DNA from 3 places in the Mesorhizobium sp. WSM4848 genome. Region 2 is predicted to be linked to each of the others. Evidence: riboswitches for the same ligand, from Rfam matches in the RefSeq annotation. Region 2 holds a riboswitch; each other region holds the start of a gene.

Region 1 (4,568 bases), on a different contig from region 2:
GCGGCATCCGCAAGCGTTCGCCCCTCGGTGAAGTGTCTGTTGACCGCTGGCTGTGTGAGAGGCTGAAGTTCATGGACAAAGCCGCCTTCCCCCATTTCGTGATCGAAATCATCCGTCCTTCGGACCGGAAGCGCTTCCAGATCCTGCCCCGCCGCTGGGCCGTCGAGCGGACCTTCGGCTGGACGACAAGGGTGGGGACTCGCACGCGTCCACCGACCTGTGCGCGGCTTTTCGATGTCGTCCTTTGTTTGAATTATCCGCGAAGCCCGCCACATGTTTGCCGGTCACAGTGGCCCAGCGGCCTACGCCTGCACTTTCTCCCGCAATGCGCATGCTGCAGCGACCATGTTGATGAGGGCAGGGCGGACCTCCTCCCATTTCCTTGTTTTGAGGCCACAGTCCGGATTCACCCACAGTTGGCCGTCCGACAGTCGCTCGCGAGCAAGTTGGGCGAGATGCAAAATCTCGCCGATCTCCGGGACACGCGGTGAGTGAATATCGTAGACGCCGGGACCGATTTCGTTCGGATATTTGGACTTGGTGAAGGCGTCCAGCAGTTCCATTTTGGAGCGCGACGTCTCGATTGAAATCACGTCCGCGTCCAGTTCAGCGATCGAGTCGATGATCTCATTGAACTCCGAATAACACATGTGGGTGTGAATTTGGGTCGCGTCCTCTACACCCGTCGAGGCGAGCCGGAAGCATTCGACAGCCCAGCCGAGATAATGTTTCCAATCGGACTTCCGCAGGGGCAAGCCTTCGCGAAACGCGGCCTCATCGATCTGGATCACCCTTGCGTCAGCTCTTTCGAGGTCGGCCACTTCATCACGGATGGCGAGTGCGATCTGGCGGCATGCCTCGGCGCGGAGTACGTCGTCGCGAACAAAAGACCAGTTAAGAACCGTCACTGGGCCAGTGAGCATGCCCTTCACCGGCTTTTTCGTCAGCGACTGGGCAAATTGCCACCAGAAGACCGTCATCGGATTGGGCCGCGAGACGTCGCCGAAGATGATGGGAGGGCGCACGAGCCGGGAGCCGTAACTTTGCACCCAGCCATGCTGGGTGAAGGCGAGGCCGGACAACTGCTCGCCGAAATGCTGCACCATGTCGTTGCGTTCAAACTCGCCATGTACCAGCACGTCCAACCCGATCTCCTCCTGCCAACGGACCGCCGCCTCGGTCTCCTTCTTCAGGAAGGCCTGGTAGTCGATATAGCTCAGCCGGCCCTTCGCATGGGCGGAGCGCGCCCTGCGCACCTCGGGCGTTGCGGGAAGGACCCGATGGTCGTCGTCGGGAACGGCGGCAGGGCGAGCGTGTCAGCCTGGACTCTCGAGCGCTTGGCAAATGCGCTCTTTCGTTGCTTCATGGCGCCGTCAATGCTGCTAACGCGCCCGTGGACGAGCGGATCATGGACCTTTGTCGACATTGCGCGCGCGGCGGCCGCCTCTTCAGAAGCCTTCAGCGCGCCTGCTACGGCCTCCCTGCCTTCGGACAAGGCTTGGGCCAGCACGAGCAGCTCTTCAGTCTTCTGGGCGGCGAATGCCAGCCACGAACGGACGTCTACATCAAGCGCGGTCTCCATCCGCAGGTCCATCGGCACATGAAGCATCGAGCAGGAAGGCGCAATTTCGACGCGGTCCAGCGGCCAACCGGCAACGACCGGCTTTATGCGGTCGAGAATGGCAGTCAGGTTCGCGCGCAAGACGTTGCGGCCGTCGATCAGGCCAAGTGAGAGCACCAGATCCTTCGGTGCGAGCTGACCAACCGTCTCCAACTGCTCGGGAGCGCGCACGAGGTCGAGATGCAGGCCCGCCAGGCCCAGCGAAAGCGCGGTCTCGAGATTGTCTCCCAGCGGCCCGAAATAGGTAGCCAGCATAATTTTCAACTTGGGCGCGGCTTTCGACAGCTGGCCGTAGGTGAATTCGAAGGCAGCTCGTTCGTTCGGGCTAAGGTCGAGCACAAGCGCCGGCTCATCAATCTGCACCCAGTCGGCCCCCGAGAGCTCCAGCCTCCGCAGGAGTTGCTCGTAGACGGGCAGCAGCCGCGGCAGGAGCGCAATGGGATTGAAACACTGGTCGGGAGACTTCGCCAGCTTGAGGAAGGTGACCGGTCCAAGGATGACCGGGCGTGTATGGATGCCGAGCTCTTTTGCCTCCAGAAAGTGATCGACTGGTTTCGTCGACGAGAGGGCGAATGTCTGATCGTCGCCCAGCTCCGGCACGATGTAGTGGTAGTTCGTGTCGAACCATTTGGTCATTTCCATCGCGGTTACGCGCTGGCCCTGAACTGCATGCCCGTGACTGGCGTGAACGCAACCCGCAGTATCGCCTTGCGTCCCGCGCGCCATCGCGAAATAGATGTCGAGCGGGACCTCGCCGCCCGTCCAGCCGTAACGGGATGGCACGGCGCCGACCATTGCTGCGGTGTCGAGCACATGGTCATAAAGTGAGAAATCGTTCGACGGGATTTTCGACACGCCGCGGTCGTGCTGCTCGCTCCAGCTGGCGGCACGGAGTGCCTTCGCCGTCGACAGAAGGTTGGCAGCAGAAGATTTTCCGGACCAGTAGCTTTCGAGCGCGAATTTCAGTTCTCGCCGGCGACCGATACGCGGCATGCCAAGCGTTGCTATGGGAACTTGCTGGGAGACATTCATTCCATACCCCGATGGTTGCGGCGGGGACAAGGAAGGCGCTAGCAGGCCGGCATAAACGCCGAGCTGCCGCGGCCACCAGACACCCCGCCCGTGGACGTTGTTTACCGTGGCAGGTCTCCTGGCTCGCGGGTCACAGCCTCTGCCCCGTCTTCCCGGGGCAGTTCGCCCCAGTGACATTGATGGGTTTGGCTCGCCGCTTACAGTTGCGGGGGCAGCGCCGGCATTGCACCGGCTTCCCTCTTAGCTCCGCTACGGCAACGCCTTGCGGAGAACCACGACACGCGGACAATCGCAGCAGCCCGCTTTGTGGTCAATGCGGTATAAAGAAATGTTTATGTGTTTATGTGAACCGTTCACCTGCGGCGTGTTCCCAAGTCGCAGGTCGCGGGTAGAGCTGAGCCATTTGCGCCACTCTCCGGGATTGTGCCTCGCCGCTCGGGCAATCTGCCGGTGACACGATCCCGGCTCAAAAACGACTTCGTCAAAAACACGTTTTGGCCATCATGATCGGCGGCAGTACTGGCCGAAGTGCGACAACGTTCCTGAGCCTGCAAAATTGAAATTTGGAGAAAACCGCCATCCTTCACGGACGGGCACGCGACATTTCAATGTGTACGCGCTTGTCTGGACAGCCTCACAAAGGGCGCTGGCAGCACCTCGCTGAAACACCGCCCTACAACAATCCCGCCTGCTCAGCCTCGCGGCGCAAATTCTGCCGCGGCCTGGGGCCGATCTGCTGGATCACCAATCCGGCCGCCAGTGAGCCAAGGTCGCCGCAGGTCTGCAGGTCGCGGCCTTGCGTGTAGCCATGCAGGAAGCCGGCGGCATAGAGATCGCCGGCGCCTGTCGTGTCGACCAGTTCCTTGATTGCGGTCGCCTTGATCACCACCGTTTCGCCGCCGCGCACGATTATCGAACCTTTTTCAGAGCGGGTCACGGCGGCGATGCGGCAATCCTTGCGGATCTGCGCCAGCGCCTCGTCGAATGACGATGTCTGGTAGAGCGACTTGATCTCGTGGCTGTTGGCAAAGACGATGTCGACCATGCCCGAACGCATCAGGTCGAGGAATTCGTCGCGGTAGCGGTCGACGCAGAACGAATCCGACAATGTCATGGAGACTTCGCGGCCTGCCGCGTGCGCCAGCTTCGCCGTCTGCCGGATCGCTTCCTTGGCGCGCGGCGGGTCCCACAGATAGCCTTCGAAATAGGTGACCTTGGCGCCAGAGGCCTTGTCGGCCTCGACATCCTCCGGCCCGAGCTCGACGCAGGCGCCGAGATAGGTGTTCATCGAGCGCTCGCCGTCGGGAGTGACGAAGATCATCGAGCGCGCCGTCGGCGGGTTGCCCTTGAGCGGCCTGGTGTCGAAGGCGACGCCCTGCGCATGGATGTCGTGGGCGTAAATTTCGCCGAGCGTGTCGTTCGAGACCTTGCCGAAGAAGGCGGCGCGACCGCCGAAGCTAGCGACGCCCGCTGCCGTGTTGCCGGCGCTGCCGCCAGAGGCCTCGATCGCCGGGCCCATGCGGCTGTAGAGCAGTTCGGCGCGTTGTGTGTCGATGAGGTTCATCGCGCCCTTGATGATGCCGTTGGTCTCGAGAAATTCCTCGTCGCACTGGGCGATGATGTCGACAATGGCATTGCCGATGCAAAGCACGTCATAATCCGACATCAAAATCTCCGCCAAAAACCCGAGCCGGCTTCTTGCCACGCCGGGGCCGGCCTGTTTTGGCGAGTGTGGAATGGGTCGCCCTATGCCGACGTATCCAATACCCGTGCATCACGCAGCTGCCGGTCCTGCCTCACGCAACAGGTCGTCAGCTCTGTCCGTCTTTTCCCAGGTGAACTCCGGCTCTTCGCGGCCGAAGTGTCCGTATGTCGCGGTCTTGCGGTAAATCGGCCGTAAGAGATCAAGCGCCTT
Region 2 (4,568 bases):
GGCCGACCAGTCCGCTTATCTCAAGGTGATCTCGGCGCTGCTGATGTCGCTGCGCGGCTCGGTCTGCATCTATCAGGGCGAGGAGCTTGGGCTCGGCGAGGCCGAGCTGCAATTCGAAGACCTGCAGGACCCCTACGGCATCCGGTTCTGGCCGGAATTCAAGGGCCGCGACGGCTGCCGCACGCCGATGGTCTGGAATGGCGCCGACAGCAATGGCGGCTTCTCCACGGCAAAGCCCTGGCTGCCAGTGCCTGCCAAGCACCTTTCGCAGGCCGTCGATGTGCAGCAGGGCGACGACAGTTCGCTGCTCGAACACTACCGGCGCTTTCTCGCTTTCCGCCGTCTGCATCCGGCGCTGGCCAAGGGCGACATCGAGTTCATCGAAAGCCAGGGCGATACGGTCGCCTTCACGCGCCGCGAGGGCAATGAGCAGATCGTCTGCGCCTTCAATCTCGGCAGCCGACCGGCCGAAGTCGATCTCGGCGGACGCTCGCTGCAGCCCTTGCCGGGGCACGGGTTTTCGGGACAGACTGACGCCGGTTTTATCCGCCTCGACGGCTACGGCGCCTGGTTCGGGCGTATCGATTGAGTTTGCAATTCACTGGAGGGAACCCATGGCCGATGTCACGCTAAGGCAAGTGAAGAAATCATACGGCAATCTCAACATTCTCCACGGCATCGACCTCGACATAAAGTCGGGCGAGTTCATCGTCTTCGTCGGCCCTTCGGGCTGTGGCAAGTCGACCTTGCTGCGGTCGATCGCCGGGCTTGAGGAAATCACCTCCGGCGAGCTCAAAATCGACGGCGAGGTGGTGAACGACGTGCCGCCGTCGAAGCGCGGCATCGCCATGGTGTTCCAGTCCTATGCGCTCTATCCACACATGACCGTCTACGACAACATGGCGTTCTCGATGAAGATCGGCAAGGAGAGCAAGGCCGAGATCGACAAGCGGGTGCGCCAGGCGGCGGAAATCCTGCAGCTGACCAAATATCTCGACCGGTTGCCCAAGGCGATGTCGGGCGGCCAGCGCCAGCGCGTCGCCATCGGCCGCGCCATCGTGCGCAATCCCAAGGTCTTCCTGTTCGACGAGCCGCTGTCGAACCTCGACGCGGCACTGCGCGTCGCAACCCGCATCGAGATCGCCAAGCTCAAGGAGTCGATGCCTGCTACAACGATGATTTACGTCACCCACGACCAGGTCGAGGCGATGACGCTGGCCGACCGCATCGTGGTGCTCAAGGAGGGCCATATCGAGCAGGTCGGCACGCCGATGGAGCTCTACAAGAAACCCGGCAATCTGTTCGTCGCGCAATTCATCGGCTCGCCGGCCATGAACATCCTGCCGGCGACGATCGACAAATCAGGCAACCCGACCATCGTCAGCCATGTCGGAGGCCGCAAGGCGACGGTGCCGATCGCCACGCCGGCCTCGGCGACGGGCGCTTCGGTGAGCTTCGGCGTGCGGCCGGAGGATCTGATGATCGCCACCGGCGCGGATTATCTTTTCGAGGGAACGGTGGATTATGTCGAGCAGCTCGGCGAGGTCCAGCTCGTCTATGTCGACATCGGCCGCGCCGACCTGCCGCTGGTGACCAAGCTGCCAGGCAACGTGGAGGTCAAGCGCGGCGCTGCGCTGCGGTTGAATGCCGATGCCGGCGACCTGCATATTTTCGATGCCGACGGACATTCATTCACGCTCCACAAAGCGGAAGCAAAGGCAGCCTGAGAGCGGCAGCCGAACTGATGGATGTTTGGTGACCCACAAACGAGAGCGGCGGGCAAAAGCCCGCCGCTCTTGTGCGTTCCGGTCGCTGCCCTGCGGGGCGGACTTCTGTACGTCGCCCGACGAGTTCAGCGCGTGTAGACCGGCGAGCCGTTATTGCGTACCGTAGCACCAGCGCGGCGGGAAAATGCCGCGGCTGCCGTTGGAACGAACTGTTAGTTGTTGCCGAACAGGTTACGGTCGCTGCCGTTGACGGGTTTCTCGTCAGCCGGAACCGGATTCTGCGCCGAAGCCGAATTCCGAATCGAAGCCGTGTACGAGTTGCTATCGACCGCAGCGGCCGGCTGGTTGGCGCCATTCGATCCAAAGTTGTCACTACCGGCAAAAGCGCTGCCGGAGATGGCCACAATGGCGGCGGTGGCAAGAATGATCTTCTTCATTTCTAGTACTCCTGAGTTCCTCAAAGCCCGAGCGGCGGACCGCCACTTTGCTGTTGGGATCGGCTGTTAATTGTTGCCGAAAAGGTTGCGGTCGGAGCCCTGGAGAACGGGCTGCTTTTCAGCGTGAGCCGGCGTCTGGACAGAGGCCGTGTAGGAGCTGTCAACCGCAGCAGTCGGCTGGTTGGCGGCGTTGGACCCATAATGGTCGCTGCCGGCAAAGGCGCTGCCGGTGGCCAGAACGGCGACGGCAGCAAGAGCAATCTTTTTCATTTTAGTACTCCAGTATCTTAGTCTTCCGTCCGTCTAGCGGCGTGTCTTGGGAGGATGCGCGTCGTTCGGACAGCCCCGATGTGGGAAGGCCATTCGGCGGATTCCAATCACGAAGTTGTTCCGTGTGGACCAAGAATCTACACCTTGAAATTGTACCAGAGACATTTACTTCAATGATTTTCTGTTTTCTTTTCAACGATTTATGGCAAGTTAGCCGTTCATGATTTGACGGATTGGCGGACCTGCGTTCACAGCGTGCTGCACGCATTGTCAACAGAAACGAACCGTTCGGTTCGATTTTAGAAGCGACTAATAGTCACTTTTGTAAACTGTTAACCTTCCTGATCTCTGCCGCGGGTCGGATTCGATGTCACGGCAGCCGACAATGGCCTCCGACAAAGTGGGGTTTCAGCCCTGCAGATATAAACCTGCAGGTTTCGCCGGCCGTGTCGCGCCGCATGAATACGATGTCGCTTTCATGCCGGCAGTCAGCCGGCCGTCATGATTAGATCACGCCATCTCAGGTGCCGCTTGGTGACGACGAAGCGGAGAATTGGGAAGCCGGTCAGAACCCGGCGCTGCCCCCGCAACGGTGGTGGAGTTCAAGTCGCAACGGGAGACCACTGGGCCACAAGCCTGGGAAGGTGTCGCGATGAGTCCGCAAGGACACTCCAGAGCCCGGAAACCAGCCCGAGATTTCTAGACTCGACTGATCGCGGTGGGCGGTCAAGAGGTGGATGATGCATGTCGCCGGCGTGCAAGCGGTCCTCCCTCCATCACCACCAGTTCAGTCCTTTACACGAGGACAGGACATGGACGCGCGCAACGACATGCTGAGGCTCTTGCACGGCCGCAGGCAAGGCTATTCGCTCGAGCAGCCCTTCTACACCGATCCAGATTTCTTCAAGCTCGACATGGAGCTGATCTGGTATAGCGACTGGCTGTTCATCGGCCACGATTGCGAGTTGCCGAAACCTGGCAGCTACATCACCGCCCAGATCGGCGACTACCCGCTCGTGCTGGCCCGCGACCAGCAAGGCAAGATCAATGCCTTCCACAATTCCTGCCGCCATCGCGGCAGCCGTGTCTGCAATGCCGACAAGGGCACTGCGGCGAAGCTGGTCTGCCCCTACCACCAGTGGACCTACGAGCTGGACGGCCGGCTCTTGTTTGCTCGCCATATGGCGGACGGCTTCGACAAGAGCCAGTTCGGCCTGAAGCCGGTGGCTTGCGAAAGCGTTGGCGGCTACATCTTCATCTGCCTGGCCAACGAGCCGGCGGACTTCGCGCCGATGCGCGCCATGATCGAGCCTTACCTCCTGCCGCACCGGCTGCGCGAGGCAAAAATCGCCTTCGAATCGACCATCGTCGAGAAGGGCAACTGGAAGCTCGTCTGGGAGAATAACCGCGAGTGCTACCATTGCGCCGGCAACCATCCGGAACTCTGCAAGACATTCCCGGAAGCGCCGACCGTCACCGGCGTGCAGGGCGCCGACAGCGATCCGGAGATGCTCGCCCACTGGGCGAAATGCGAGGCGGCGGGCTTGCCGAGCAAATTCCGCATCGATCCGGCCGGGCAGTATCGCGCCACCCGCGCGCCGCTGCTGCGCGACGCCGTCAGCTATACGATGACGGGCAGACGCGCGGTGAAGAAGGACCTTTCCGACAGCGTTTCGACCGACCGTATCGGCTCGCTGCTGCTCTATCACTATCCGACGACCTGGAACCACATCCTCGGCGATCATGCCGTCACCTTCCGCGTGCTGCCGATCAGCGCCACGGAAACGGCCGTCACCACCAAATGGCTTGTCCATAAGGACGCGGTCGAAGGCGTCGACTACGACCTCGCCGAGCTTACCCATGTCTGGACCGAAACCAACGATCAGGACCGTCGCATCGTTGAGGAAAACGCCTTCGGCATCCTGTCGCCGGCCTATGAGCCCGGCCCCTATTCGGAACTGCATGAGGGCGGCGTCATCCAGTTCGTCGAATGGTACGCCTCCTTCATCGGGCCGCGCCTTGCCGAGGCTGGGCGGCCGGCGCTGCGCAGCGTCGCCTGAGCGAGGTCAAGGGGATGAATGCAATGACGGACCTTGGCCTCTATCGCCATCTCGACGAGATGGCGCCCTGGAAC
Region 3 (4,568 bases), on a different contig from region 2:
CGCATCGATCGGAGCGATATCGGCGGCGAGCAGCATCGAACGGTAGAAGAGAATGGGCACGACGTCCCCCTCCCCCTCGAGGGGAGGGTGGCCCGCAGGGCCGGGTGGGGTCGTTGCGGCAGTGCTCGACGTTTTTTGCTGTTGGCGCACTTCACAGGCGACCCCACCCCCGGCCTGCGGCCGGACCCTCCCCTCGAGGGGGAGGGAGACGTCGCCGCGTCCGGGTTCATAAAAGCCCGCCTTCGGCACGACAACCGGCTCCACGACCGCCGCGTCCTGTCCCGCCAGCCGCGCCAGCCTCTGCACCAGCGCCGTCATATTTGCCGGGCCGCCTTCACGAAAATAGCCCAGCAGAGCGTCGAGCTCTTCGCGCGGCAGCGTCGAGTATTCGATCAGCCGCAAATCCTCGTCGTGACTCTCGCCGGGCAGCAGCGCCAGTTTTATGCCGTGCGCGCGGGCGGCCGAGGCGAGTTGGTCGCAGCCGTAGCGCCACCAGTCGTAGCCGCCGAGGATGCGAACCAGAATAACCCTGGCGTGCCGGGCGACGCTGTCGATCCAGAGATCGACGGACATCGGGTGGCGCAGATCGCGCAAAGCCGCCAGCCGCATCGAGGGCAGGCGATCCGCATCTGCCTGCCACGCCGCCGCCAGCCCGGCCAGATCGCTGTCGGTGAAGGACAGCGCCACGACATCCGCAGGCGTCTGCCTGAGATCGACAGGCTCGGCGAGATCGTCGAGCGAGGCGGATGTGGTGGTGAGGATGTGCATCGCGGCTCGTGCCTGAGGTCAGCCGGCGAGGATACGCTCGATGGCCGGGCGGTTCAGCCCTTTCAGACCGATGACGACGAGGCGCGAGCGGCGGTCGTCTTCATCAGTCCAGGCGCGGTCGTAATAGTGATTGACGCGCGGCCCGACAGCCTGCAGCAACAGCCGCATCGGCTTGCCGCCGACCTCGACGAAGCCTTTTACGCGCAGCACGTTTTCGTCCTCCGCCGCCGTGGCGACACGCAAGGCCAGTTCATCGGGATTGGCGATCGAGGGAATATCGATGACGAACGAGTCGAAATCGTCATGCTCGTGATCGAGCTCGTCGTCGTGGTGGGTCTTGCGGTTCTCGATGTCGTCCTCGACGGCAAGGCCGAGGCCGAGCAGCACGGACGGATCGACCTTGCCCTGTGAGGCCGGCACGATCGTGACCGCGCGGGCGGCGTGTTTGCCGATGACGGCATTGGCGCGGGCCGAGCCGGCGGCGTCCATCAGGTCGCTCTTCGACAATATGATCAGGTCGGCGCAGGCGAGCTGGTCCTCGAACACCTCCTCGACCGGATCGTCGTGGTCGAGCGTCTCGTCCTGCGCGCGCTGCGCCTGCAGGGCGTCCATGTCGTTGGCAACACGGCCTTCGGCCAGCGCCGGTCCGTCGACCACGGCAATGACGCCGTCGACCGTCACCCGGCTCTTCACCGTCGGCCACTGGAAGGCCTGGACCAGCGGCTTGGGCAGGGCCAGCCCGGAGGTTTCGATCAGGATATGGTCGACCCTCGGCGTCAGCGACAGGATCTGGTCGAGCGCCGGGACAAAATCGTCGGCGACGGTGCAGCAGATGCAGCCATTGGCCAGTTCGACGATGTTTTCCTCAGGGCAGGTGTCGATGCCGCATCCCTTCAGAATCTCGCCGTCGATGCCGATGTCGCCGAACTCGTTGACGATGATGGCCAGCCGCTTGCCGCCGGCGTTTTCGAGCAGATGGCGGATCAGCGTCGTCTTGCCGGCGCCGAGGAAGCCGGTGACGACGGTGCAGGGCACGCGCGAGAAATTAGCGGACGACTCTGGAGCGGTCATTTCTAATCCTTCAAAAGGTCGAGGGGAGGGATGCGGGCAACGAGGCCGCGCTTCAGGCAATCGGGGCGGCCGCGCCATGGGATGAGGCCGTCGGTCGAAGTGGCGAAGAGTTTTGCGCCGGTGATGAGATCGGCGCCGCTGGTCGTGGTCAGGTCGCCAAAGACATAGCTCCAGCAGCCGTCGCGCAGGATAGCGGCGCTGAGGCGGCGCTTGCAGTTGCCAAGGCATTCGACGGTGCGGATACGGATGTTTTCGCCAGAGGCGGCGCGGCGCGTGTCTTCGGCCAACAATTCGCCGGCGCGAGGATGGCCGTCGGAGCCGGTCTCGTCACGGCAGGAGGCGCAGACGACCACGGTGACACCGGCCAAAGCGTCATTATCGCGGGATAATAAATCCGCTGTCTCAGCCAAAAAACTGCTGTCGCGTTCCAAATCAGGCTCCTTGCCCGGAAAACCCGCCAGGCGATCGGATTCTTATGTCCTAGACGGCAGGTCTCCTGGCTCGCGGATCATCGCCTTGGTGCCGCCTTCCCGGGATTTTCCCAGTGGTTTTCGGCCTTGGCTCGTCGCTTACAGTTGCGGGGACAGCCGCGGATTTGAAATCGAGATTTCGCACCGCATTCCCTCTTGGCTCCTCCCTTTGCCGAGAGGAGACCGTCTGAAGCGGATTTAGGCTTGTGGAGGCAGTCGTGTCAACGCACGTCTACGACGCGGCAATGTCGGCAAGCGGTTGGCCCAAATCCCCCGCAGGCGTCACCTCGAGGCATTCGAGGCCGAGCCAACCCTGCATCAGCTTCAATTCCTCAAAAAGTTCGGCGGCGGTTTGCGGCGGCGCGCCGGGCTCGGCATAGGCGGCATGGACGCGCAGCACGCCGGCGGGGCGGTCAGCCCTAAGGTCGATGCGCGCCACGATCTTTTCGCCGAGCAGGAACGGCAGCACATAATAGCCGTATTGGCGCTTTTCGGCAGGGGTGTAGATCTCGATGCGATAGCGGAAGTCGAACAGTCTTTCCGTGCGCGCCCGCTCGAAGACGACGGGATCGAACGGAGCGAGCAAGGCGCGCGCCTCGATCTTGCGCGGAAAACGGGCGTCCTTGTGAAGATAGGCCGGCTTGCCCAAGCCTTCGACGGTCACCGGCAAAAGATCACCGGCGTCGACCAGTTCCTCGATGCGGCCCTTGATATCAGCGGGAGAGAGGCGGAAATAGTCGCGCAGGTCGCCTGCTGTCGCGACGCCGTGGGCGCGGGCTGAGATGCGCAGCAATTCGCGGTGCGCATCCTCAGGCGAGGGCACCGGCAGGGCAAGTATCGCCGGCGGCAGCACGCGCTCCGGTAGATCATAGAGCCGCTCGAAGCCGCGACGCGACGCCGTGGTGATGCGGCCGGCCCAGAACAGCCATTCGAAAGCGTGCTTGGCGTCGCTCCAGCCCCACCAGCCGCCCGAGCCTTTCTGGTCTCCTTTCTGGCCTCCCAGGGCGGAAGCGGCGATCGGACCGCGTTCGACGACCTCGCGATAAATGTCTTCAATATAGGCGGCGCGCTCGCGGCCCCACTTGGCCAGCCCGTTATACATTTCCTCGCCGCGCTCGGCCCGTTGCATGCGCCAGCGCATCAGCGGATAGGTTTCGACCGGCAGAAAGGAGGCTTCGTGCGCCCAATACTCGAAGACTTTGCGCTTTCGCGTCACGGCGGCGTTGTCGAGCAGGGCGAGCGGGTAGGGGCCAAGCCGCGAATAGAGCGGCATGTAATGGGCACGCACCACCGCGCTGACGGAATCGATCTGCAGCAGGCCGGTGCGGCCAAGCACACGGGCCAGATGACGGCGGTCAGGCGTGCTGCTGGGGCGAGGATCGGCAAACCCCTGTGCGGCAAGCGCGATGCGCCGGGCCATGGCGAGCGAGATTTTTTCCTTCATGCAGACGGCACTCTGTCGGCGTTCGACCAAAGGTGGGAGCGATGATTCCGCACCATGCTAGCAGGGTTTTGGCGGCATCTATGTCAGGAGAGAAAAGTGGAGTAAAAAGCGAAGGAAATCAAACAGGAGCGGATCGGACCAGTTTATCCGGATATGCCGTCCGGCACCCATGTTTTGAACAAGGTTTGACTTGCTTCGCCGAAAGCCCTGCGCTAACCCTCGCCGCCTTGCAGCATAGAGCCTCCTAAAACGGTTCAGTGGTTAAACTGTCACGCTTCCGCAAGTGGGTCCGGTGCTGTAATCAGAGTGGATTGGCCGCCAACGGAAAGCTGCAGCATGAACGCATTGTTGAGTTCGTACCTGCCCATCGTCCTGTTTATCGGCGTGGCGCTTGTCGTCGGCCTGGCGCTGCTTGCCGCACCCTTTCTGGTGGCCTACCGCAATCCCGATCCGGAAAAGCTTTCCGCCTATGAATGCGGCTTCAACTCGTTCGATGATGCCCGCATGAAGTTCGACATCCGCTTCTACCTGGTGTCGATCCTGTTTATCATCTTCGATCTGGAAGTGGCTTTCCTGTTTCCGTGGGCAGTGTCCTTCGGCCAGATCGGCATGCTCGGTTTCTGGTCGATGATGGTGTTTTTGGCGGTGCTGACCATCGGCTTTGCCTATGAATGGAAGAAAGGAGCGCTGGAATGGGATTGAGCGACAATTCCGGCACGCTCGTCGCGCCGAAGCCAAAAGGCATTCTCGACCCCAGCACCGGAAAACCGGTGGGGGCGAATGATCCCTTCTTCCTCGAGATCAACAACGAGCTT

The links. Region 2 has a riboswitch for cobalamin ahead of AC0L16_RS12380 (aromatic ring-hydroxylating oxygenase subunit alpha). Riboswitches for the same ligand answer to the same signal wherever they lie in the genome.
Region 1: another riboswitch for cobalamin. It lies ahead of metE (5-methyltetrahydropteroyltriglutamate--homocysteine S-methyltransferase); the one in region 2 lies ahead of AC0L16_RS12380 (aromatic ring-hydroxylating oxygenase subunit alpha).
Region 3: another riboswitch for cobalamin. It lies ahead of AC0L16_RS03590 (DUF1636 family protein); the one in region 2 lies ahead of AC0L16_RS12380 (aromatic ring-hydroxylating oxygenase subunit alpha).

The regions. Positions count from the first base shown of each region.
Region 1 covers NZ_JBVVPX010000037.1:54,809-59,376, reverse strand. The annotation lists gene AC0L16_RS27260 (hypothetical protein) at 1-31, shown strand, start outside; partial or broken gene AC0L16_RS27255 (IS5/IS1182 family transposase) at 102-191, shown strand; partial or broken gene metE (5-methyltetrahydropteroyltriglutamate--homocysteine S-methyltransferase) at 303-2,629, opposite strand; cobalamin riboswitch at 2,745-2,945, opposite strand; gene AC0L16_RS27245 (adenosine kinase) at 3,327-4,319, opposite strand; gene metK (methionine adenosyltransferase) at 4,428-4,568, opposite strand, start outside.
Region 2 covers NZ_JBVVPX010000010.1:117,477-122,044, reverse strand. The annotation lists gene bglA (beta-galactosidase BglA) at 1-589, shown strand, start outside; gene AC0L16_RS12395 (ABC transporter ATP-binding protein) at 615-1,727, shown strand; gene AC0L16_RS12390 (DUF680 domain-containing protein) at 1,940-2,164, opposite strand; gene AC0L16_RS12385 (DUF680 domain-containing protein) at 2,231-2,434, opposite strand; cobalamin riboswitch at 2,940-3,142, shown strand; gene AC0L16_RS12380 (aromatic ring-hydroxylating oxygenase subunit alpha) at 3,247-4,494, shown strand; gene AC0L16_RS12375 (FAD-binding oxidoreductase) at 4,518-4,568, shown strand, end outside.
Region 3 covers NZ_JBVVPX010000002.1:250,805-255,372, forward strand. The annotation lists gene AC0L16_RS03580 (cobaltochelatase subunit CobN) at 1-768, opposite strand, end outside; gene cobW (cobalamin biosynthesis protein CobW) at 787-1,839, opposite strand; gene AC0L16_RS03590 (DUF1636 family protein) at 1,842-2,270, opposite strand; cobalamin riboswitch at 2,309-2,512, opposite strand; gene AC0L16_RS03595 (winged helix-turn-helix domain-containing protein) at 2,542-3,753, opposite strand; gene AC0L16_RS03600 (NADH-quinone oxidoreductase subunit A) at 4,090-4,455, shown strand; gene AC0L16_RS03605 (NuoB/complex I 20 kDa subunit family protein) at 4,446-4,568, shown strand, end outside.